DNA from 2 places in the Leptothermofonsia sp. ETS-13 genome. Region 2 is predicted to be linked to the other one. Evidence: predicted binding sites of a transcription regulator. Region 2 holds the regulator's gene; the other holds the start of a gene.
The links. The regulator NtcA, encoded in region 2, controls nitrogen genes in cyanobacteria. The targets are predictions, from matches to a motif close to TTTGTANNNNNNNNTACAAA.

Region 1 (11,142 bases), 2.5 Mb from region 2:
GCCTATTTAATGACTACCGAGCAGGTGGTGCAGCTCGGAGGTGTTCCTTTGCCAGACGGAGAGTGGAATCCCCAAAAGCAAAAAGCGGCCTTTAGCGCACATTCTCAGAGCTAGGATTTCTATCAGTTCCATTCTCATTATCAGAAGATACAGGCTGCGCTACAGGAGCCTTGGGAATCGTGACTAGAGGACGATCAAGGGCAATTAGCAACGGTTCATTAGATGCCGTTGGCGACTGAGGAGCTTCAATCTGCTCAGGTGATTTTGCCACCTGTGGAATCAGCGGATTTTCGGTAGAGAAGAGGGTTGCCATTGCACCAACAAAGAGGGCTGCGATCGCCGCTCCACCCCATACCAGCGACAGCCTGGGGCGGCGCTCAACCTGAGCAAATACTCTTTCCACCGTTTCTTCTGCCGAGCACTTAGAGGCAGGAACGGGCATTGACTGGAAGGCCTGCCGCAGGTTGAGCAAACGGCTGTGAAGGCGCTGCATGCTGGAGTCGGTTGCCAGCCATTCTTCAACTTGCTTCCGCTCTGCTGCAGTCACTTCGCCATCCAGATAGGCACTCAGCAATTCAAAACGATCTCGCGGCATAGTATTCAGGGAACCAGAAGTATGCTGATTCATGGCAGAGGGCAGGTTGTTACTGTTGTGTGAGTTAAGGTTGTGAGTCATCTCATCATCACTTCCACGGATAGGGACTGCACCCGACATCTAAATTAACAAGCAAACCAGATTTGTAACGAGACCAGAAACTTTCTTAAGCAAGACTACAGACTATGTAGCATCAGAAACCCATAAGCTGTCAATCTGCCTTTCAAATCAAATATCGTATCAATGATCATCCAAATAAGTCTGTAGCTGAGACTGCAAGCGAAAGCGGGCTCTAGCAATTCTAGACTTTACTGTTCCCAGGGAAACCCCCGTTAGCTCAGCAATTTCTTCATAAGCCATCCCCTGAATTTCTCGCATGACAATGGTGGTTCGAAATACCTCCGGAAGATCCGCGATCGCCTCCCGCAGTTGGTCATAAAACTCTCGCGTTGCCATATCCTCATCAGGTCCTGGGGTAGTCGAAGCGATCTCCCAGTCCATCTCGCCATCATCCACCGAAAGGGGAGCATCCAGCGATAGGGGAGGAGCATTCCGCTTCCGCTTCCGCAGTTCGTCGTAAAACAAATTCGTTGCAATTCGGCTCAGCCAACCTCGAAACTTTTCCGGTTCATTCAAGCGTCGAATGTTCCGGTAAACCCGAATCCAAACCTCCTGTACCAGATCGGCGCGATCGGACCAGTCAGGAGCCAGGTGGTAAAGGACTTTTTCAACGTGAGGCTGGTGGCGTCGTACCAGTTCTGCAAACGCAGCTTTTTCTGGACGATGCGCAGCCTGACATCGCAACACAAGGTCGTAGTTCGAGAGCTTTTCGGCTTGCACGGGCACTTGGGCGGGGGTTGCCTCAACCGTTGACCAGGATACAGGAAGAGACTGGGTCATGGATGAATCTGCTCTAAAACACTCTTCCCCTCAAGACTCCAGTATCCAGACAAAAGTTCCCACGATTTGAGTCAAAAAGATTGATGGCAGTTTTCAAAATAAAAATTACCAGGTGATCGATGATTTCTGAATAAGGGCGAATGGCTGCTCGCCCGTACAGAGGTAAAGATTTTTTTAGAAATCCCCTCAGTTCTAAAACTGGAGGATAAAATAGCGAGCCTCCATCATAGCGCAGACAGCTCGTGTAGTTTTGAGGCGGCTTCAGGAGCTACGAGTACGAAATTACTTCTACCTCATCTGGAAAATAAACCCCTCGATTACCCTGACTCCCTGCTATCATTGGTGACACTGTACGCAGTTCATTGTGGCTACTTATCTGTCCAATACTCTCGCAACTTGGAGTGGAGCACCCAGCCAAAATTTAGTGAGTAACGGCTGATGTGCCGAGTTAGAACGCAGACCAACAAACAGACTCAACGAGAATGTGATTGCAGCAGCTAACAATAACTTCTCTAACATTACAACTACTCCCAATCTTAATTCCAATCCAGGACTCTACTCAGTCAGAATCTAAATGCCTTGATTTAAGATGAAAGTTTCTTTAGGATTATTTGGCAGAAGCACCCTTCCCAGATCTAATTACAGAGCACCATCTGGCAATTCCAGATTTAGATTTCGGAATTCCAACCCATTTTTTGATCGCTGAGGCATTCTGAAGCTGCCCAATAGCATTGAGAAAATGATCAGGGTTAAATTAAGGTTTTGGTAATTGCTCAGCTAGGTTGACAAGTTTGAAACTCTTGCAGAGTAGGGATTTCAGTAGTAGTCAAATACACCTAGTTCTAGACAGTTAACGAAGAAATAGGGGCTTCAGCCCCTTCTCTAACGCTTCAATTCTCAATAGACTCACATATTGGGAATTCCTAAATAACCTTCTAGATAATGGTTTTGAGCGACTAGATAACGGTTTTGAGCGAGGAAGAGGGTGGTTGAGCAATACTACTTAAGATTTGCAGCTAGGTGAATGATTTAGAGTATTGCTCCAATTAATCCACCCCCCTTTGTGAGCTTAAAGTTTAACCTTAAAAGATGGCTAAATACCTTTTATAGCGGTAGTCATTGTGGTTAGGGCGGGGTGCAGGGGTTCCACCCCTGGCTGGGGGCGAAGCCCCCACTCCCTCTCTAATTCCAATGTCCTAACGCAACTGTGTAGAGCCATAACAGATTAATATTGATAAGATGGGTTTGCCTTTTTAAGATTGCCTGTTTAATTTAGTTAATCTGCAATGGCAGCAATAGTAAGAGATGAAACTATACCTCGTAGCTTGATGTTCCTGTTTCTAGGAGCCTCTTTAGTGCTGCTAGTTATTCAGTGGCGTGCAGGAGCTGAGAATTCTAGGTATAGAGCAGAAGATGGCCTGACTCGTAAATCAGTTAATGAACAGTTGGTTCGCCAAAAGGTTGCTGCCGTTAAAATTACTGAGCCACTAAAGGTTCCTGATGCCCAGAGTGTAACCGCGAGATCTCAACTCCCAGCGGACAAAGTTCAGGCAGTGAATTCTACGGATGGTGTGGAAGAGGGGCCTAATCTGGTGGTCGACCTGAGCGATCGCCGCGTCTATCTTTATCAAGGCAAAAAGCTGAAAACAAGCTATCCCCTGGCCATTGGACAGGAGGGTTGGGAGACACCTACTGGCTCCTTTGAAGTGATAGAGATGCAGAAAGACCCGAAGTGGCTGCATCCAATTACCAAAGAGGTGGTGCTTCCCGGAGCAAATAATCCTCTTGGTAAACGCTGGATCGGCTTCTGGTCAGATGGAAAAACTCACCTTGGCTTTCACGGCACTAACCAGGAAGATTTGATTGGTCAGGCCGTCTCCCATGGCTGTTTGCGGATGCGCAATAAGGACGTGATTGCACTGTACGATCAGGTGTCGGAAGGAACGCCTGTGAAAGTACGGCAGTAGTGAAATAGCAGAGAGGAAGAAGGTGAGAGGAGCGAGGCAAAAACTCAAAACTCCCGGCCTTCCCGCTCCCTCGCTCCCCTACTCCCTCACCCATCCACTCATTCCACCCTTACCTGTCTAACTAGCTGGCCCTGCCTGAGCTTCAAAGCTGGGGGCATAAGCCTGTAGCAGAGCGCTGATCTGGGTAAGAATTTCGTCTCCAGAATTTTTGCCGAGAGCCTGACGTTCAGGGAAGAATTCGGGACGATCCAGGTTACGGGCGATCGCTTCGCCTACCTGTTGGGCGATCAGCCCTTGTAATTCTTCCTTTGCGCGCTGACGTTGATAATTAGCTCCTTCCTCCGTGGTGGCATAGAGAGGGGGGAGGCGGTTGAGTGCATAGGCTGCGATATCGCCCAGATCTAAGGTGCGATCACTGGTAGCTTCAATCTCAGCGACACGGTTGATCGCCTCCGTTAATACCAACTCTTCCATTACATTAATAAATTGCTTGCGGGGAATTGCCACCACCTCGCCAGTTAGCAAAGCTCCCATCAATCGATCCAGAGCCATGTACTCTTCCATGGAAAGCTCTGAAGCTGTATCGCAAATCCGCCCCACCTCTGCTTCCATCGCTGGAGTCAGGTAGCCATCCTGTAAAGCCTGCTCCACGATTTTCTCAATACTCATAGTGCCTCCATACTCCACAGCCATTTGTTTGGATGGGTCGCCTTGATTAATGTTGCCCTAGATTAAACTCGCTGCAACACCTTAACAAAAAGCTTACACAAAACATTATTCAACCCCCTTCGTCCGCCAGGGGGCAGGGTCTACAGAAAGACCATTGACGTATAATCCCCAGTGGAGATGGGGTCCGGTTGCCGCTCCGGTTGCTCCAACGGCGCCAATGACCTGTCCCGCCTTTACAAAATCCCCCTGCTTGACTGTAATCCGGCTGAGATGGAGATAGGCGCTGGTGACACCGTGGCCATGGTCAAGCCCTACGATATTTCCGTTCACCCGAAAGCCATCCTTCTCATACCCCACTAGGACAACCCGTCCCGCCGCTGGCGCAATCACCGGAGAACCATATGCCCCGGCGTAATCTACCCCACGGTGGTAGTAGTCGTTGGCAAATATCCCGTTGTAGTAGCGGCGAATGCCATAGACCCCCGTGATCGGCCCCTGGTTAGGTTGCAGGAAGGGACCATTCCAGAATTTTTGGGGAGTAATCAATTGCTTAAACGCATTCACCCGGTTGTACTCCGCATCCGAAATGTCGCCATCTTTGCCGGGGGGAAGCCAGATGGATTGAGTTGGAAAGCTGCGCCCCTTCAGCTGTACTTTCATGTTGCTAACCTCCCCCCCCCCTTCAATGCGGATCAGCATAATTCCTGGCTTATCCAGTGGAGTCGTGGCGATCAGTGCCCGAAACCGATTGGGACCGATGAGGAAGGTCTGGTAGGTGCGATCGCCCATCCTCACCACCGGAGTCATGTTTGTCTCCAGGTTGTCGTATTGGGCAATGATTGAGAGAGTATCGCCCAGGCGGGGAGCGGAGGGGGTGATTTTGACCTGCAATGCTTTTGCCACATTTGCTAACGCCCATATCCAGGCAGTGGCAGACAAACCCATTGGGGTGGCGATCGTCACAATGGAGCGAATCGCAGAGATCAAATTCAGTTCCATCCAGGGATTGTGATTGGTTTGAGCTGGAGTAGCCATAGGTATCTGTTCCTGTTTCTGGCAGTACAGGATAGCGCCAGATCACTCCAGTTTTCATGTTCTTTACTAAATCCTCGACGAAGTGACCAAAGATTCTGACCCAAAGCCCCCGGAAGCCGCGAAAAGTTTGTATTCTGAAGTTTATAGAGAGTAATACTTCTTTAATTTTTATACTCCTGTGCAAGAAGATTTCAGGTTAATTGTTGATTTAGTGTCTGTACTCGCCGCTGCCGCTGCCGGAGGGCTTCTGGCAGCCTTATTGCGACAGCCTATCTTACTGGGGTACCTGCTAGCGGGTATGGTTGTCGGTCCAACCGGGCTGGGGTTAATCAAAGAGCTCATTCAGGTCGAAACATTGGCCCAGTTTGGGGTCGCGTTTTTACTGTTTGCCCTGGGGGTAGAGTTTTCGTTTTCCGAACTCAAGAAAGTTAAGAGGATTAGCCTGGGTGGGGGTGGACTACAGATTGCTCTAACGATTTTGGTGACAACGCTGGCATCCCTGGGGATGGGGTGGGTGACTTCTCCCGCGCAGGGAGTGTTTCTGGGAGCCATTTTGTCGCTTTCGTCTACGGCAGTTGTGCTCAAATGCTTGATGGAGCGGAATGAGACTGACACTCCCCATGGACAGGTGATGCTGGGAATGCTGGTTGTGCAAGACCTGGCATTGGGGCTGATGCTGGCAGTACTACCGGCCTTAGACAAGCCGCCGGAGGAGATTGGCCTGGCGGTGGGTTGGGCACTTTTGCAGACTGGGTTGTTTGCCCTGGGAGCGGTAGCGGCTGGAATTTGGTTGATTCCGCCCTTGTTGCGCATGCTGGCAAGAACAGAAAGCCGAGAACTCTTTTTGCTGGGAGTGGTAGCGCTCTGTCTGGGAATTGCGCTGCTGACGGAGCACATGGGGCTTTCGATTGAAATGGGGGCGTTTGTAGCCGGGTTGATGATCTCGGAGGTGGAGTATTCTGACCAGACACTCACCTACGTAGAACCGCTGCGAGACATTTTTGCATCCCTGTTTTTTGCGGCGATCGGGATGCTGATTGACCCGGTGTTTCTCTGGAATAACCTGGAGCTAATTCTGGGGCTGGTGGCACTGGTATTTATCGGTAAGTTTTTGATTGTCACCCCTCTGGTCATGCTGTTCCGCTATCCGTTGAGAACTGCCCTGGTTGCAGGTTTAGGGTTAGCTCAGATCGGTGAATTTTCGTTTGTCCTGGCCAGCGAAGGGCAGTTTTTGGGGTTGGTTTCCCGGCGAGTCTATTTACTTATTCTGGGTACCACTGCTGTCACACTGGTGCTGACTCCATTTGTTTTGCGGTTGATCCCCCAGTTATTTGCCTGGGCGGAGTCCCTTCCCTGGTTGAAATCCTATCTGGATCGAAGTGATAAACCGTTAGAGGCGGCTGAAGAGTTGCCTTCTCAAAACCATGTGGTTGTTTGTGGTTACGGGCGAGTGGGTCAAAATATTGTACGGCTTTTGCGGGATCACAACTATCCCGTGATTGTAATTGACCAATCAGAGCGCCGCGTTCAAGAGTTGCGGGAAGCGGGAATTCCTTACATCTATGGAAATGCGGCTAGTCTTCATGTTCTGGAGAAAGCTGGAGTGAAGACGGCGCAGGGGATGGCGATCGCCCTGCCGGATTCCATGAGTACCCGCCTTTGCCTCAAACGTTCTCTGGAACTGACTCCTGACCTGGACGTAGTGGTAAGGGCAAACCAGGATAAGGATATTGAGTTGCTTTACCAATTGGGTGCCAAAGAAGTAGTACAACCTGAATTTGAAGCCAGTCTGGAGCTTTCATCCCACCTGCTGACCGGAATTGGTCTACCGTTACCAGTGATTCAACGGGAGGTGCAGCAAATTCGCAGTTCCCACTATTCGGAATTGCGGGCTGAGCGGCCTTCCTATCAGGTATCGCGGGAGTTGAAGGTAGCGAGCCAGGAAATGAATAGCCGGTGGTATTCACTGCCGGAAAACTCGCCCATGGTTGGGATGACGCTGGAGGAAACGAACCTGCGCCGTCTGACGGGGGTCAGTTTGATGGCAATCCGGCGAGAAAACGGAGAAGAGGTAGACTATCCCAACGGCAAAACGGTGCTGGAAAAGGGTGATCGCCTTCTATTAATCGGCGCATCGGATGAACTGACGGCCTTTGATGAACTTGCCAAAGGAGAGGCCGCAGTCCCGACGGAAAACGCTTCCTGTCAGTGGTTGCTGGTGCCGGAAAATAGCCCCGTAGTTGGCAAAACTCTGGCCGAGCTGCACATTCGGCGGCAGTTTGGTGTACTGGTACAGGCGATTCGGCGAGAGGGCAAATTCATCAGTTATCCCGATGGCAAGAGTGAGCTACAGGCGGGCGATCGCTTGCTGCTCTGCGGCGGCTTTTACTCCCTCAGCCAGGCAAGTCGCTGGATTGCTCCCGATCCTCAACCTTCAACCGTTCTTCCGCTTCCAATTACGACCGTAAGTGTAAGCGAAGCTTTACGGGACTATTTGCCAACGGATAAACCGTTGGAATTTTAGAAAAGGATGGGAATCTGGGCATTGAGTAATCTTTACCCCTGCTTGCTTGCTCAGGCACTAAAGTCTGGGCTTCAGATATACAATAGCCTGCCGCCAGACGATAGTAGGCTGGTCATACTGGTCCGTCAGGGAAATACAATGGGGATCTTGCCAGCGGATTTTGCCCGCCAGCAAATCACCAGTCGTTAGCTTCAGCTCAACTTCTTGCTCTTCCCGAATCAGGGTTTGAATTTGGCGGACACTGGGTAGTCCGGTTTCTAGTTCAACGGTCATTGCTGGCGTCCCCAAAAAACAACTAAGCTCGACAACATGTCACACACCCTATTGCAACACATCTATGGCGATTGAGTTCACCAAATATCACGGATTAGGAAACGACTTTATCCTGGTTGATAATCGGGAATCTGCGGAACCCCTGCTGACGCCAGAACAGGCAGTCCGATGGTGCGATCGCCACTTTGGCATTGGCGCAGATGGGGTCATCTTTGCCCTGCCTGGCCAAAATGGGACCGACTATACGATGCGAATCTATAACTCTGACGGTTCTGAGCCAGAAATGTGTGGCAACGGAATTCGCTGTTTTGCTCGCTTTGTTGCAGAACTGGAAGGAACGACGGAAGCACGCTCCTATCGAATTCATACCCTGGCTGGTGTGATGGTACCCAAACTTGAAGCAGAGGGTCTTGTCACAGTTGACATGGGGGAGCCGCGGTTGCTCGCCGCCGAAATTCCCACAACGGTAAGCAATCCTGATCAGAAAGTAGTGGATTACCCACTCAAGGTTGCGGGGCAGGTCTGGAAGGTTACCTGTGTCAGCATGGGCAATCCCCATTGCATTACCTTTGTGGATGAGGTGGCAGCCATTCCTCTGGAAATCCTCGGTCCCCAGTTTGAGGGCCATGCTGTGTTTCCCAAGAAAACCAATACCGAATTTATCCAGGTTGTTCGTCCCGATTACTTAAAAATGCGCGTATGGGAGCGGGGTGCGGGAATGACCCTGGCCTGCGGGACGGGTGCCTGTGCATCACTGGCAGCAGGGGTTTTGACTGGAAAATGCGATCGCCGCGCGACGGTTGAACTACCCGGTGGTCCTCTGCACATCGAATGGTCTGAACCAGATAACCACCTTTACATGACGGGTCCAGCCGAAAAGGTGTTTACAGGCAAAGCTGTAATCCATTAGTCTCATCGAAAAAATTAAGGGTACGTGGGGGATACGTACCCTTAACTGGCGTGCAAAATATTTTCCGGGATTTTCTTCAGCAGGCTAGCTGAGATAGTTTGCTTCTGCCTCTAGCATGCGAATAAGCTGTTCGTCACCTTTAGCTCTGGCGACTTCTAGACGGCGTTGCAGATTCTTTTGCAGATTTGCGCGATGGGCTTCGGCGGTTTTGGTACGGATTTCTTGACGATTTCTGTTCATAATGAGCACTGCTTCAAATCAACTTAGAATTGTAGCTGTCGCCAGCTTGCTCAGGACATTGGCTTCAAAGGGGGTGGATGGGCTTCCGCCCCCAGCCACGGGTGGAACCTCTGCACCCTGTCCTAAGCCAATGATAACGATAAAATCACTGTCTGTAGTTTAAGATACTGTTTCCTATTTTAATTGTCAGGAAATCCTGTCATGGAGATTTGAGGCGACTTTTCCAAAAAGGAGATATATTCTACTTTCTGCCAGGAGCTTGGGGCTAGGGGCTAAAGTGGGGTTCAGGTGTTTGAGTATGGCTGTAATCATCAGGATGGCGGGAATGGCTGATGACTCAAGGTGGCTTTTTGGTGCTTCTTACGGACTTTGGCTTGAGTGATGGGTATGTCGGAGTGATGAAAGGGGTGATTGCACAGGTCAATCCCCATGTCACCGTGATTGACCTGACTCACCAGATTCCGCCTCAAAATATTGCCCTTGCTCGTTTTGCGCTAATGACTGCCTACCCTTACTTTCCCTCAGGAACGGTTCATGTAGCAGTGGTTGATCCGGGTGTTGGCGGCAGCAGGCGGGCGATCGCTCTGGCTGTAGGCACCGACTCTGCCCATCCCTCTGGCTTCCTGGTCGGTCCAGACAATGGGCTGTTTAGCGGGGTTCTGAGCCAACGTCCGCTCATTGCGGCGGTTGAGCTGACCAATTCTCAGTATTGGCGTACGCCTGAACCGAGCTTCACTTTTCATGGACGAGATATTTTTGCCCCGGTGGGTGCTTACCTCGCCAGTGGAGTGCCGTTGGAGGCATTGGGGGAGGCGATCGCACCAGAAACACTGGTTCAGCTAGCCATTCCTTCCATCCGCATCGAAAAGTTGGATGGGCGCACCTCCCGAATCATTGGATGCATTCAGGCAGCGGATCACTTTGGCAACCTGATTACCAATATTCCCGGAGCGCAGGTAGGAGGAAAGAAATGGATGGTAACTGTCTCTAACCTGACCATCCCTGGCAAACAGACCTACAGTGAAAGCCCCAGCGGGGATTGGGTTGCCCTGGTTGGCAGCCACGGTTGGGTAGAAATCGCCATCAATGGTGGCAATGCCCAGGCAAAGCTTAAACTAGACTGGGGACAGGAGGTTGAGGTAAGGGTGGATGAGTCGATGGGTGGATGAGTTTTGAGTTGAGTTGTGATTGTCGGGGTGGGTTGATTAGCCATATTTGTAGAAAAACAAATAATAAACAAATAATTGTGAGAACTTGCCCCTAAAGGCAGCAATAAGACATCAATCTGGAGAGACGTGACTGGAGGGATAGTTTATGCAAGCGGAACCTGTTGTTTATCAGGGACATTTTGGTGAATTTATAATCACGGATGAAGACCGCCGGGGGGTTGTGGTTTACCGGGGTGGTCTGGCAGTGGCGGCACTCTGCTTCGCGATTGGAGCCGGATTGGTGCTGTGGCAGGGAGACAATTCCACAGTTTTACACCTACTCACTCCGTTGTATTCAGTGTTCTGCGTGGCGTTGGGTATCAGTTTGTTGACAATTCACATTTACATGAAGCCGTTGCACCGGGCATTGCAGGTGTTTTGGGCGATCGGTTGTCTGGCATCGTTGGCGATCGCGCATTTCAACCCAGAACCGTTTGCATTGACAGTTTACAACCAGCCCTTGTCCCTTTTGGGTGTTGGTTTTGTATTTGCGGCTCTAACCGGGATCTTTTTTAAGGAAGCGTTTTGCTTTAATCGGATAGAAACTAAGTTTTTAACCCCTCTGGTTCCTGTACTGTTGTTGAGCCATCTGGTAGGCTTATTACCACTAGAGATAGAACGGGTGCTGCTACTACTTTGGGTTATTCTTTTTCTAGTGTTCGCTTTGCGAAAAGTGATTCAACCCATTCCACCAGACATTGGTGACAAAAGCGTTTTTGATTACCTCGAAAAGCAACGATTGACCAGAACTGACGCTTCTCGTTAGTAGCAATCACCGTTTAACATGACAGAACCTCAATTCCCTAGCCTGATTAAGCGTT
Region 2 (11,142 bases):
GTTAGACCCGTAATTCGACGAGGCAAAATTTTACCCCGTTCTGTAATAAACTTACGCAGCAGGTCAACGTCTTTGTAATCGATGGGGTCCTCTGGCTTAATGGGAGATACGCGGCGACGAAAGTAGGTCATAGTCAGTGATTCAGTGTAGTCAGTTACTCAGCGGGCAGTAGTAAACGTTAGGGATGGTATCCGGTGGTTGGTGGCAGGGAAAGGAAGGGTGACGCCTCTTGGTTAAGCGATGAGATCTGTCAAATTCCCCCTTTTATTAAGGGATCGACAACGGATAGATCGGCAACGGGGCCAGTAACTTCTGACTCCCGGAGCGCTGATTGTTCAACTATCCCTTATTTAATTTCTTTATGCACCGTGTGCTTATTACAGTGCGGGCAAAACTTTTTAAGCTCTAGCCGTGCTGTGGTATTACGACGGTTTTTCATGGTTGTATAGCGGGAGACGCCGGGCGATCGCTTATTAGGGTTGGTGCGACACTCGGTACATTCCAGCGTAATAATGATGCGAACGCCTTTATTCTTAGCCATAATCCTACAAAGTCAACAAACTGGAAAGCATAGACGCAAACATCCATTATTTCATACGATGATGATGTTGCGCAAACATTTTTTTCAGCTTAATATCCAATGAGTAGCCCCGGCTGGTTTGAACTAGCATGGTGCGGGCAAAGCGATCGTGAAACGCCTGCCGATTCTCTGCGTCCAAAAGAGCGAGTCCGCAGTCAATCAGCAGGGGAATGGGAGCGACAAGAATGAATCCATTCGTTGGACTGAGGTTAACCAGCCCAATGAAAACCAGCAAGCTAGCAAATCCGGCGATCGCCTCCCGCTTGACCAGTTCCATTAACCCTGGAGTCGCCCCGTACCGGAGATCAAGGAGTCTCATATCAAATGCCCAGCACCCCAGACTTTGACCCTGATTCCTCGCTACGACCACCACACGCAACCCTAACCAAAAGAAAATAAACAGAGGAATATAAAGATTTCCTCCACCAAACAAGCTGAGGAACGAAACAGCCCCAAAATCAGTGACAAAGGCAGCTACTCGCCGCCCCAGAGGTACCCTGGGGTAATGTCGAGGCGGCCTAAATCCACCGCGCATGGCTTACAGATCCCAAACGTCTTCCTCGGAAGAAACTTCAGAACTCGTCGAGTTCCCATTGGAGGATGTCTCTGAGTCGGACTCAGGCAGGTTTTGCTTTGAGGTTTGAATTGAAGTTTCGGAGTGATTTACCTCTTTAGCATAAGCTAGATCAACTACGGGTTCTTCTGTTTTAACCAATTCAGGGCCTATTGTGTCGATTAGCTCCTGGTTTGACGTTTCTAACTCTTGGGTTGACGTTTCGACTACTGTAACCGAAGATGCAACCACGGGTGCGGGCGGCGTTTCCAGAACAATTGGAGGCAAAATTTGCGCAACCTTTATGCCAACCAGGGAAAAGCTGGATCCAATTTGTTCCAGAGGATAGGGATCCGTCGCTGCAAATACTGCATCCGAATGCAGCATGACTCCCAAAACACTTACTGGAACCTGAGTAAACAGGTTGGCGGCCAGAAAAGCAACCCCGGCCAGCATCAATCCCAAAAACCTCCATTCAGTTGGGAAATGAGCCACTGGAGTAGCAATGGGGGCAATTTGGTAAACCTGATGCAGTACAAAAATCAGTGGGATAGATACTACCCCTGCCAGGATTTGATTGCGCTGGGATTTAAACAGGGTTAACAGACGGCGTTGGTCATCGGTCAGACGTTCTGGCTTGAGCGCCACTGCGACCAGACTGAAGATGTAAAACGGACGCTGCCACTGCATCCAGAGAATGGGAACAATCCCAATTGCCGATACCAAAAACAGTTCAAGCCAGACCGGCAGGACTGGATCACCGACTGCAAAACCAAGCAAACACAGCTCCAGAAAAATTGGAACTGCTGCTAAGCCAGCCAGATGAATCCAAAGGTAAGGATCAGACCAGAAAGAGCGCATAACCAAAGACCGACGGATGAAGCCCATGCCAAGTATAGAGCTTAGACTTCTCCCAGAAATTGTTTTTTAGTGATGAGAAGCCATCCCGTTTGTTCAGGTTCAGGCCAGATCCCCCAAAGACCAGGTTCCCCAAAGACCAGAGAATGAGCTATTTATAACTGTCGCCAGGTTGCTTAAGACATTGGCTTTAGAGGGGTTGGGGACACCCCTACACCCCGTCCTAAATCTGGTGACTATAGCTACAAAACCTTGATTCACTGGGTGCTATTTATCAGCCGTGTCAGAGGGGGGTTCTGACGCCTGACGCTGCTGTTTAATTGCTTTTAGCTGCTGAAGCAGGGATTCTGTCTCTGCTTGCAGGTGCAGAAACTTCACCTGCTGGTCAAGGCGATACTGGGTTTTCATCGCCTCTAGCAGGCGAGACTGTCGAGGATCAACAGAGGAAGCCGCTTCAGGAATAGAAACCAGTGCTGTAGCGACAGATGCAGAGATGGAACGGTCTGCTGTTAATGTTTGACTGGTCATTTTTACTCACTTACACCACAAAAAGTATCTTAACCTGAACTTTACGAGAGAATGTAACCCTCTGTTACAAAAGAATAAATCAGGACTGGCCACTTTTGAAACTGGTTAATCCGAAAAAGGCTTCTGTATTACAGGACATTGAACTGAGAGGCATTGGACAAGGATCGAGGTACACTTAACGTACCTATCTCACCACAAAACCTATCTCACCACAAAGATGTAAAGTTCAGGTGAAGGAGCTCCGGATTCTAACTATGGAGTATTCCGCATTAGATTCCGATATCCAACACAGCATTTTAGTCGGCAAATGGTGGAATAGGGTTCCTTGATTTAAAGCGATCGCTAAAAACCGTGGCTGTAACCTTATCTGCTTCCCATACCTTTTCTACCGAACCCAATACCCAATTAACCTCTTCCTACCAGGGCTGGCCTGGATTGATTGAGGCTTATCGGCAATACTTGCCTGTAACTGAGCAAACTCCAGTCATTACTCTTCGTGAAGGTAACACGCCCTTGATCCCAGTGCCGGCGATCTCCGAAATCGTTGGCAAACAGGTGCAAGTCCTGGTCAAGTTTGATGGGTTGAACCCAACTGGCAGTTTCAAAGACCGGGGTATGACCCTGGCGCTCTCGAAAGCCAAAGAAGCTGGAGCACAGGCGGTAATCTGTGCCAGTACAGGTAATACCTCTGCTTCTGCCGCTGCCTATGCGGGGCGAGGAGGAATGCGGGCTTTTGTGCTGATCCCTGATGGCTATGTTGCGATGGGCAAATTGGCCCAGGCATTACTTTACGGAGCTGAGGTGCTGGCAATTCAAGGCAATTTTGATCGAGCGCTTGAAATTGTGCGGGAAATATCGGCCAGTTATCCGGTCACTCTAGTCAACTCGGTCAATCCTTACCGGTTAGAAGGACAAAAGACTGCAGCATTTGAGGTGGTCGATGTATTGGGAGATGCGCCCGATTGGCTGTGCATTCCCGTTGGCAACGCTGGAAATATTACCGCCTACTGGATGGGGTTTTGTGAGTATCACCAGCATCAACTTTGTAGCAAGCTTCCCCGCATGATGGGCTTTCAGGCCGCAGGAGCAGCCCCCCTGATTTCGGGCAAAGCGGTGGAACACCCAGAGACGCTGGCAACCGCCATCCGAATTGGTAATCCTGCCAATTGGGAACGGGCGATCGCCGTCCAGGAAGCCAGCCAGGGCACCTTTAATGCCGTTACTGATGACGAGATCCTGAATGCCTACCGTCTTCTGGCGTCCCGTGAAGGGATCTTCTGTGAACCTGCCAGCGCGGCTTCCGTAGCCGGACTCCTCAAAGTCAAAGACCAGGTTCCGCCCGGTGCCACTGTGGTTTGTGTCCTCACCGGAAACGGGTTGAAGGACCCCGATTGTGCCATCAAACACAGCAGCAGCCAGTTCAAACAGGGCATCGAACCCAGCTTGAAATCTGTTGCCCAGGCAATGGGATTTTAGAGGAGTTGTTAGTTGTTGGTTATTCGTTGTTAGTGAAGCGAGGAGAGAGGGGGAAGGGAGTGCCAGGGTAACGGGATAATAGAGCGAGGTTTCTTGACTCCATCACTTCCCCACTCCATCACTTCCCCCACTCCATTACTCCCTCACCCATCCACTCATCCACTCATCCACCCATCTACTCCTTTCGCCCTTCCGTCATTCCCATAATCTCGTAGCCTGCATCAACGTAGACGATTTGTCCGGTGATGCCACTTGCAAGGTCACTACAGAGAAAGGCAGCGGTGTTGCCCACTTCAAGCTGGGTAACAGTTCGCCGGAGGGGGGCGACGGTTTCAACATGGTGGATCATGTCCAGGATGCCGCCGACTGCCGAGGATGCTAAGGTACGAATGGGACCAGCAGAAATGGCGTTGACCCGAATGTTTTGGGGACCTAATTCAGAGGCGAGATAGCGTACATTCATCTCCAGAGCAGCCTTGGCAATTCCCATCACGTTGTAATTGGGAATTACTTTCACTCCCCCCAGGTAGGTCAGGGTAAGAACGCTGCCCCCTTCGGTCATTAGGGGGTTGGGCGGCAGCGCACAGCTTAATTAATGAGTAGGCACTAATATCCAGGGCAGCCGCAAATCCTTCTCGTGAAGTGTTTACAAAACTACCAGATAAATCTTCTTTATTGGCGAAGGCTAAACAGTGAATCAAGATATCCAACCGACCCCATTTGTCTTTGACTGCATCGAAGGTAGCTTGAATTTGAGCATCATGTTGAACGTTACAGGGAAGAAATAGGGATGGTTGAACGGGTTCTACCAGTTCAGCAAGTTTTTTGACGCGGCGTTCTTCATCGGGCAGGTAGGTAACTCCAATATTTGCCCCTGCTTTGTGGAGTTGTTGGGCAATGCCCCAGGCAATTGAACGATTGTTGGCAATGCCAGTCACCAGGGCATTTTTTCCAGTCAAATTCAACATAACTCTCTATCTTTAAGAGCAACTACTTAGGACTGCTTTATGAGAATACTCAAAGATGGAAACGGGTAGCACCTATTTTTATCAGTCCGTTCAATCATTCTGTTCCAATAATCGTGATTTCGAATAAATTGCAGGTAAGCAAATCGATTCACTCTAGCTAATATAGTCTTAAACTGCTGGAAATCGTGATTTAAGCAGTGATTGAGCAGGCTAAACCTGGGTTATGGAATCGGTTAGTCAAGGGTTATAGCCAACCAATATGTAACATCAGGCACAAAAACGTGCGGTTGAGTAAGTTTAAGTGTCCTAAGTTACAGATCTTTTAATGAGTTCACTTAACTTAGGGATTTCACCTGTTAGTTAGCTGGGCAATTCTTTGGGCACCAGGTAGGGGATATGGTAGTAACGCAAGATAAACCACTCGCATCTGTGTTCCGTCAGATGGGGGGTGGAGCATTTCCACCCATTGTTGAAACCTTTGAGCGGGGCAAAACAATCTTCTTTCCGGGTGACCCGGCAGAACGTGTCTACTTTCTTCTTAAAGGAGCAGTCAAGCTGTCCAGGGTCTATGAGGCTGGGGAAGAAATTACCGTTGCGCTGCTACGGGAGAATAGCGTGTTTGGGGTTCTTTCCTTAATCACTGGGCACAAGTCCGATCGCTTCTATCACGCAGTAGCCTTTACACCAGTTGAGTTGCTTTCGGTTCCCATTGAACAGGTGGAAAAGGCGTTAAAGGATAACCCGGACCTGTCGATGGTACTGCTGCGAGGCTTATCATCCCGGATTTTGCAGACTGAGATGATGATTGAAACTCTGGCACACCGGGATATGGGTTCCCGATTGGTGAGTTTTTTGCTGATTCTCTGTCGTGATTTTGGTGTGCCCAGCAATGATGGCATCACCATTGACCTGAAGTTGTCCCATCAGGCGATCGCAGAGGCAATTGGCTCTACTCGTGTCACGGTAACCCGTCTTTTGGGGGATCTGCGCCAGGATAAGATGATTTCCATTCACAAGAAAAAGATTACCGTCCACAATCCGGTCACTTTGAGCCAACAATTTACCTGATCAGCAACACCCACTGGTAGAAACATTGAGGTAGGCTGTAGTTGAGTTCGCTGTGATTGCGTTTGCTTTGGTGTGCTTGTGCAGGCGTGGCCGGGAGTGCAGGGCGCTTTGGAGTGTGAATGTCCACCGGATATATTTTGATTCTGGCAGTGCTGGTGCTGGGGGGGGTCATTGCCACGGTGGGCGATCGCCTGGGAACCCGCGTTGGCAAAGCTCGCCTCAGCCTGTTTAATCTCCGTCCCCGTAAAACTGCGACGCTCGTCACCATTCTTACCGGCACTGTGATCTCGGCTTCCACTCTGGGGGTTTTGTTTGCCACCAGTGAGTACCTGCGCAAATGGTTGTTTGAAATTGACTCGCTGCAGGAAACCATCAGGCGAACTCGGCGGGATCTATACCAAACGCAGATTCAGAAAAACCAGGCTGAGGAGGAACTAGCAAAAGCGCGGGCTGATCGGGTATTGGCGCAGAAGCAACTGGCGGGCAGCAGAGAACAGCTCACGGGAGCACAGCAACAACTTACTGAAGCAGACCGGGCGCTCAGGGGGGCGATCGCAGAACGTACCCGAGCCCGGGCGGAAACCGTTCGCGCTGAAGCAGAATTAAATCGGATTCAGAACCAACTGCGGGCTGAGATTCGCCAGCTGCAAGTAGAAAAGAATCGGCTTATTGCCCAAAGAGACGCAGAAATCAGGGACAAGGAAGCTCAAGTCAAGAAACTGGAAGCCCAGCAAGCCTTCCTGGCCAGAGAAATTCAAGAATTAGAACTAGAGCGTCAGGGTCTACGCCAGGGCAATGTGGCAATTCAGCGCGGCCAGATTCTGGCTTCCGCGGTTGTGCGGATTCCATCAACTTCAACAGCGAAACAGGCCGTTGATCAGCTCTTAACCGAAGCCAATCGGACGGCGATCCGATTGACACGGCCCGGCACCAGCGGACAGATCATCCAAATTACCAGACCAGAGGTGGAACAGTTGATCAGTCGGATTGACGACGGAAAAGACTATGTAGTCAGAATCTTTTCGGCTGCCAACTACCTGGTGGGCGAAACCCCCATCCAAGTTTTTGCAGACGCAGTGCCCAATCGGTCTATCTTTCTGGCAGGCGATGTGGTGGCCGCCACTACCATCGATCCCTCCCGGATGACGGATGAGCAGATTCAACAGCGCATTAATTTGCTAATTGCCGCCGCTAATTTTCGGGCTCGCAGCCTAGGAATTTTGACCGATTCTGTTGAAATTGGTCGAATTCAGGATGTGATTATCTTTATCAGCCAACTGAAGCAATATAACCAGATGGTGGATTTGAAAGCTGTTGCAGCGGAGGTCACTAACGTTTCTGGCCCCCTCAAAATTGATTTATTGGCAACGCAGGATGGCAAGGTCTTGTTTAGAACAAATCATCCAGATACAGGTACCGTTAATTAAGAGTCGTGAACCTGTTTGATACATTTTGGTCCCATGTACCCTAGTTCTCACCCAACGTCTGATCAGCCTGTTATTCTGGGATTCGACCCTGGTCGCCGCAAGTGCGGTCTAGCGGTTATGGGAGTTGACCGCACATTACGTTATCACGAGGTTGTGGTTACAGAGTCGGCGATCGCTACCATCCAAACTCTACGACAGCAGTTTCCAATCTCGATAGTCGTTATGGGTGACCAAACCACCGCCAAGGATTGGAAGCAGCGGCTAACGACTGAGCTTGAAGACCCGCTGCGCGTTGTGTTAGTGGATGAGCGCCATAGCAGCCTGGAAGCGCGCGATCGCTACTGGAAAATGTATCCCCCAAAAGGCATTTACCGTCTGATCCCCAAGGCACTACGTCGCATTCCCCGTCCAATCGACGACATTGTCGCTATCTTGCTGATTGAACGCTACTTAGAGCGCCTGGTTCATTAGCTCAGGATCATGGATATAGCTGTCGCCAGGTTGCTTAGGACACTGGATTTAAGGGGATGAAAGGCTTACGACCTCTATAGCCACCTCACCCTTTCGCCCTTCGCCTTGCACTTAAAATTTCTTCCACCCCTCAGTTCAATACACACTCACCCGAAATCGCCCCCGTCCAGTAGGATTCATCGAATTGACCACAATGTAGTAAGTGTCATCCTCTGGGAGTTGAGTTCGTTCAATCAATGCTGAGTAAATGTAATTCATGTCGCTGCTGGTGGCAATGATCTCCCGCTTCGAGTTGAGCAAATAAACCGAGGGTGAAAATTCAGCCCGCAGACTATCCGCCCGAATGTTTACATACTGTCCCCGCTTGCCCTGAAATTCGTAGGACTGAAAGGAGCTTCCATCCTGTTTTAGCTTCGGACTTTCATCTGTCAGGTCGCCAGTTTTGTCTAAGAGATAGGAGATTCGGTCATCCCGCAGGGCCAGACTATAGCGTCCTTCTTTTCGGGGTTCCCGGCTGGTTACCACAATGGAATAGGTTCCGTCTTCGGGCAGGCGGATCTGAAGAAAGGCACTCTTTTCAGTGCTTTCTCCTCCAAATCGACGGGCGATCGGTTCCTGCCCATCAGGTCCATAAAGAAACATGGCAGGGTTCAGATTCAGGCGAGGATCTCGGCTACCCACCAGTCGAATGGCAATGGCTTGGTCTTTCTTACCCTCAAAATAATAGGTGTGGTAGTAGCGATCGCTCGCTACCGGGTCTCCCTTGGCCAGAACCCCAAACTCCACATCAACAAAATTGAGGCGTTTAACGGTTGCTTTCCGAGAGGCTGGGCGTGATGTCGGAGCCGCGGATGACGGTGGTTGGGATGAACTGGAACCACCACCCAGTTCGGCTGAAGTAGCAGGAGTAGATGGAGTAGATGGTTGAGTTGATGCAGGGATAGCACTTCCATCACTGGCCCCTGAAGCCGCGGGTGGAGGTGGCGGCGTGGGTGGGGGATCTTGCTGCCGGGGTGGCGGCGGAGAGGCTGGTTCAGCTGGTTGCTCTTTCTTAATCAAACTGGCCGCATCCTGATCAATGCTGGATGCGGCGATCGGGAGAGCCTGAACCAGGATCAGACCTGTACTGGTTAGACAAGCCAGCAGACGATGGATGAGGATGTGACCATCTTTTCTAGGGGTGCCAGCCATAGTTCGTGGAGAGATACTGCAAGTTGCTTGAAAGCGAAAACCAGATTTCTGGACGTTGTGAGTGCCACAGTGTTCCTGTCACCTGCCGTATCTAAGTAGCTAGTGAACAATGGCATAAGTCCAGTAACCATTGAGTTGGGGAGTGGGGAGTCGGAGGGAGCCAGAATGGTATCCGTATTCCCGCCGTGCTGTACCAGGCGCAATTAAATGAAGGATAATTTCGGGAGTGGAGGGGGTGAAATCCCCTGCCTGGAGGCGCAGCCCCCACTCCTCCCTTGACAAATACAAATTAATTATGACTACCTACTTATCTTTCTTTGATTTGAACTTTCTGTTATCTTCCTTTGATTTGAACTTTCTGATAGATCTTAAATCTTTCCTTTGCTCCACTGCTGACAAAGCTGTCCCAGTCACTGGCAGCCAAAATCGCCTGCCGCTTCTCGTTTTGAGGGAACACAATCAGTTGATGGAAGTTTTTGTATTTAGGAAGAATCTTCTCGTTTTGATTGCCTCTCAATCGCTGCATTACCGCGGCGGTCAATATTCTTAGCCCTTCTTCGCTTACTAGCCTGACGTTGCTTGAACCGTCATAGCTGATCGCAATTTGCTGGGCATCGATTCTCTCAACTTTAGGCTTAATGGTAGCGATGACGTCTGCCAGTTCCTGAGATTGCTTGGGTACTTCGGTCTGTAAAAATTTTTGTAAAACAATGGCTTGCCAGTCAAAGATTTGCTTCTGTGCCTGGCTGTAAAGGGGGGAATCTGGGGGGATGGTACGGGCTGTTTGAATTGCCGTTTCTAGACTGGCACCACCTTTTTTAGCCATTTGAACGGCTTGATTAAAGATTTCCTGGTCTTGACTAAGTGGGTCAGGGCTGGGAGTTGGAGGAGGAGAAGGCTGGCGTTGCAGAGCCGAAATTGTCAAAACGGCAAGCAGGGTAACCGCTCCGATCGCCCCTCCCCACCAAACCCGTCTGTTGCTCAATGGAAATGGGGAAGGAGAAGGTTCTGATGGAATCGAAGGTTGCGATCGCCCCGGCATGAGAGGCGCAATCAGAGTTGACTGACTCTCCTCTTGTTGCTCAGACTTGGCCGTTGCGGGTCTGGCTATAATAGCAGAAGGGGATGGAGAGGCGAGGGTTGGTTGAGGGGGAGGAATTGTCTCCGGAGGAATTTCGGATTTAGCTGAGGTCTCCTCTACAATCGATGCCGTAGTCGAGAGAGACTCAATCGGTGAAACGGGAATTCCATACTTTTGCAACAGGGGTTCAAGGTCGCGAATTACCTCCTGCGCCGATTGATAACGGTCTCTGAAGGAGTAACGGGTCATCTGGGTCAGAATGGCTGCGAGTTCATTGCTTATCGCAGCGTGCGATCGCCAGACCAACTCTCCCGTTTCCCGATCTTCCTGAAGCTGGTTGGGAACCAGCCCTGTACTTGCCTGAATGCCGATAATGCCTAAAGCATAAATGTCACTGTTGAGGCGAGGAGACCCCCTGGCCTGTTCAGCAGGCATGTAGCCAGGGGTACCAATGTTGATAGTCATGCCGCTCTGCTCTTGAGCCGATTGCGCCCGGATTTGCTTGACTGAGCCAAAGTCAACCAGAACGGGTTTGCGATCGCGGTTGCGGCGAATGATGTTATCGGGTTTAATATCGCGATGGATGATGCCTTCATGGCCGCGATCGCGATAGCCATGAATAAATACCAAAATCATCAAAACCTCGTAAAGCAACCGGCATACCTCAGCTTCGGACCAGGGTTTCCGGAGTTTCAGTTCGGCAGACAAAGGAGTTCCTTCAATCAGTTCCTGGATCAGAAAGAACTCCCGGTTCTCATCAAAAAATGCCAGCAATTGGGGAATTTGATCATGCCGTCCAAGGGCTTCCAACACTTCGGCTTCGGTTTGAAACAACCGTTTCACCTCTCCTAGAGAACCTGAATCGCTGCGCTCCGATCTCAATTGCTTGACGAGACATTTAGGGTTACCTGGGCGCTGGGTATCTTCGGCAATGTAAGTTT

Region 1: P4D80_RS01820 (SAM hydrolase/SAM-dependent halogenase family protein) is a predicted target of NtcA. The motif match lies at 9,265-9,284, and genes of this name have one in related genera.

The regions. Positions count from the first base shown of each region.
Region 1 covers NZ_CP120836.1:368,899-380,040, reverse strand. The annotation lists gene P4D80_RS01870 (gamma-glutamylcyclotransferase family protein) at 1-114, shown strand, start outside; gene P4D80_RS01865 (anti-sigma factor family protein) at 92-595, opposite strand; gene P4D80_RS01860 (sigma-70 family RNA polymerase sigma factor) at 836-1,495, opposite strand; gene P4D80_RS01855 (L,D-transpeptidase) at 2,851-3,462, shown strand; gene P4D80_RS01850 (late competence development ComFB family protein) at 3,580-4,131, opposite strand; gene P4D80_RS01845 (M23 family metallopeptidase) at 4,237-5,166, opposite strand; gene P4D80_RS01840 (cation:proton antiporter) at 5,345-7,690, shown strand; gene P4D80_RS01835 (Hfq-related RNA-binding protein) at 7,748-7,963, opposite strand; gene dapF (diaminopimelate epimerase) at 8,028-8,873, shown strand; gene P4D80_RS01825 (hypothetical protein) at 8,958-9,113, opposite strand; gene P4D80_RS01820 (SAM hydrolase/SAM-dependent halogenase family protein) at 9,446-10,282, shown strand; gene P4D80_RS01815 (DUF2301 domain-containing membrane protein) at 10,428-11,087, shown strand; gene P4D80_RS01810 (SpoIID/LytB domain-containing protein) at 11,106-11,142, shown strand, end outside.
Region 2 covers NZ_CP120836.1:3,424,604-3,435,745, forward strand. The annotation lists gene rpsR (30S ribosomal protein S18) at 1-131, opposite strand, end outside; gene rpmG (50S ribosomal protein L33) at 347-541, opposite strand; gene P4D80_RS15495 (RDD family protein) at 588-1,115, opposite strand; gene P4D80_RS15500 (low-complexity tail membrane protein) at 1,119-1,994, opposite strand; gene P4D80_RS15505 (hypothetical protein) at 2,259-2,519, opposite strand; gene thrC (threonine synthase) at 2,955-3,995, shown strand; gene P4D80_RS15515 (SDR family oxidoreductase) at 4,171-4,512, opposite strand; gene P4D80_RS15520 (SDR family oxidoreductase) at 4,433-4,963, opposite strand; gene ntcA (global nitrogen regulator NtcA) at 5,360-6,031, shown strand; gene P4D80_RS15530 (DUF3084 domain-containing protein) at 6,151-7,458, shown strand; gene P4D80_RS15535 (pre-16S rRNA-processing nuclease YqgF) at 7,492-7,929, shown strand; gene P4D80_RS15540 (PPC domain-containing protein) at 8,065-9,120, opposite strand; gene P4D80_RS15545 (hypothetical protein) at 9,220-9,408, opposite strand; gene P4D80_RS15550 (protein kinase domain-containing protein) at 9,455-11,142, opposite strand, start outside.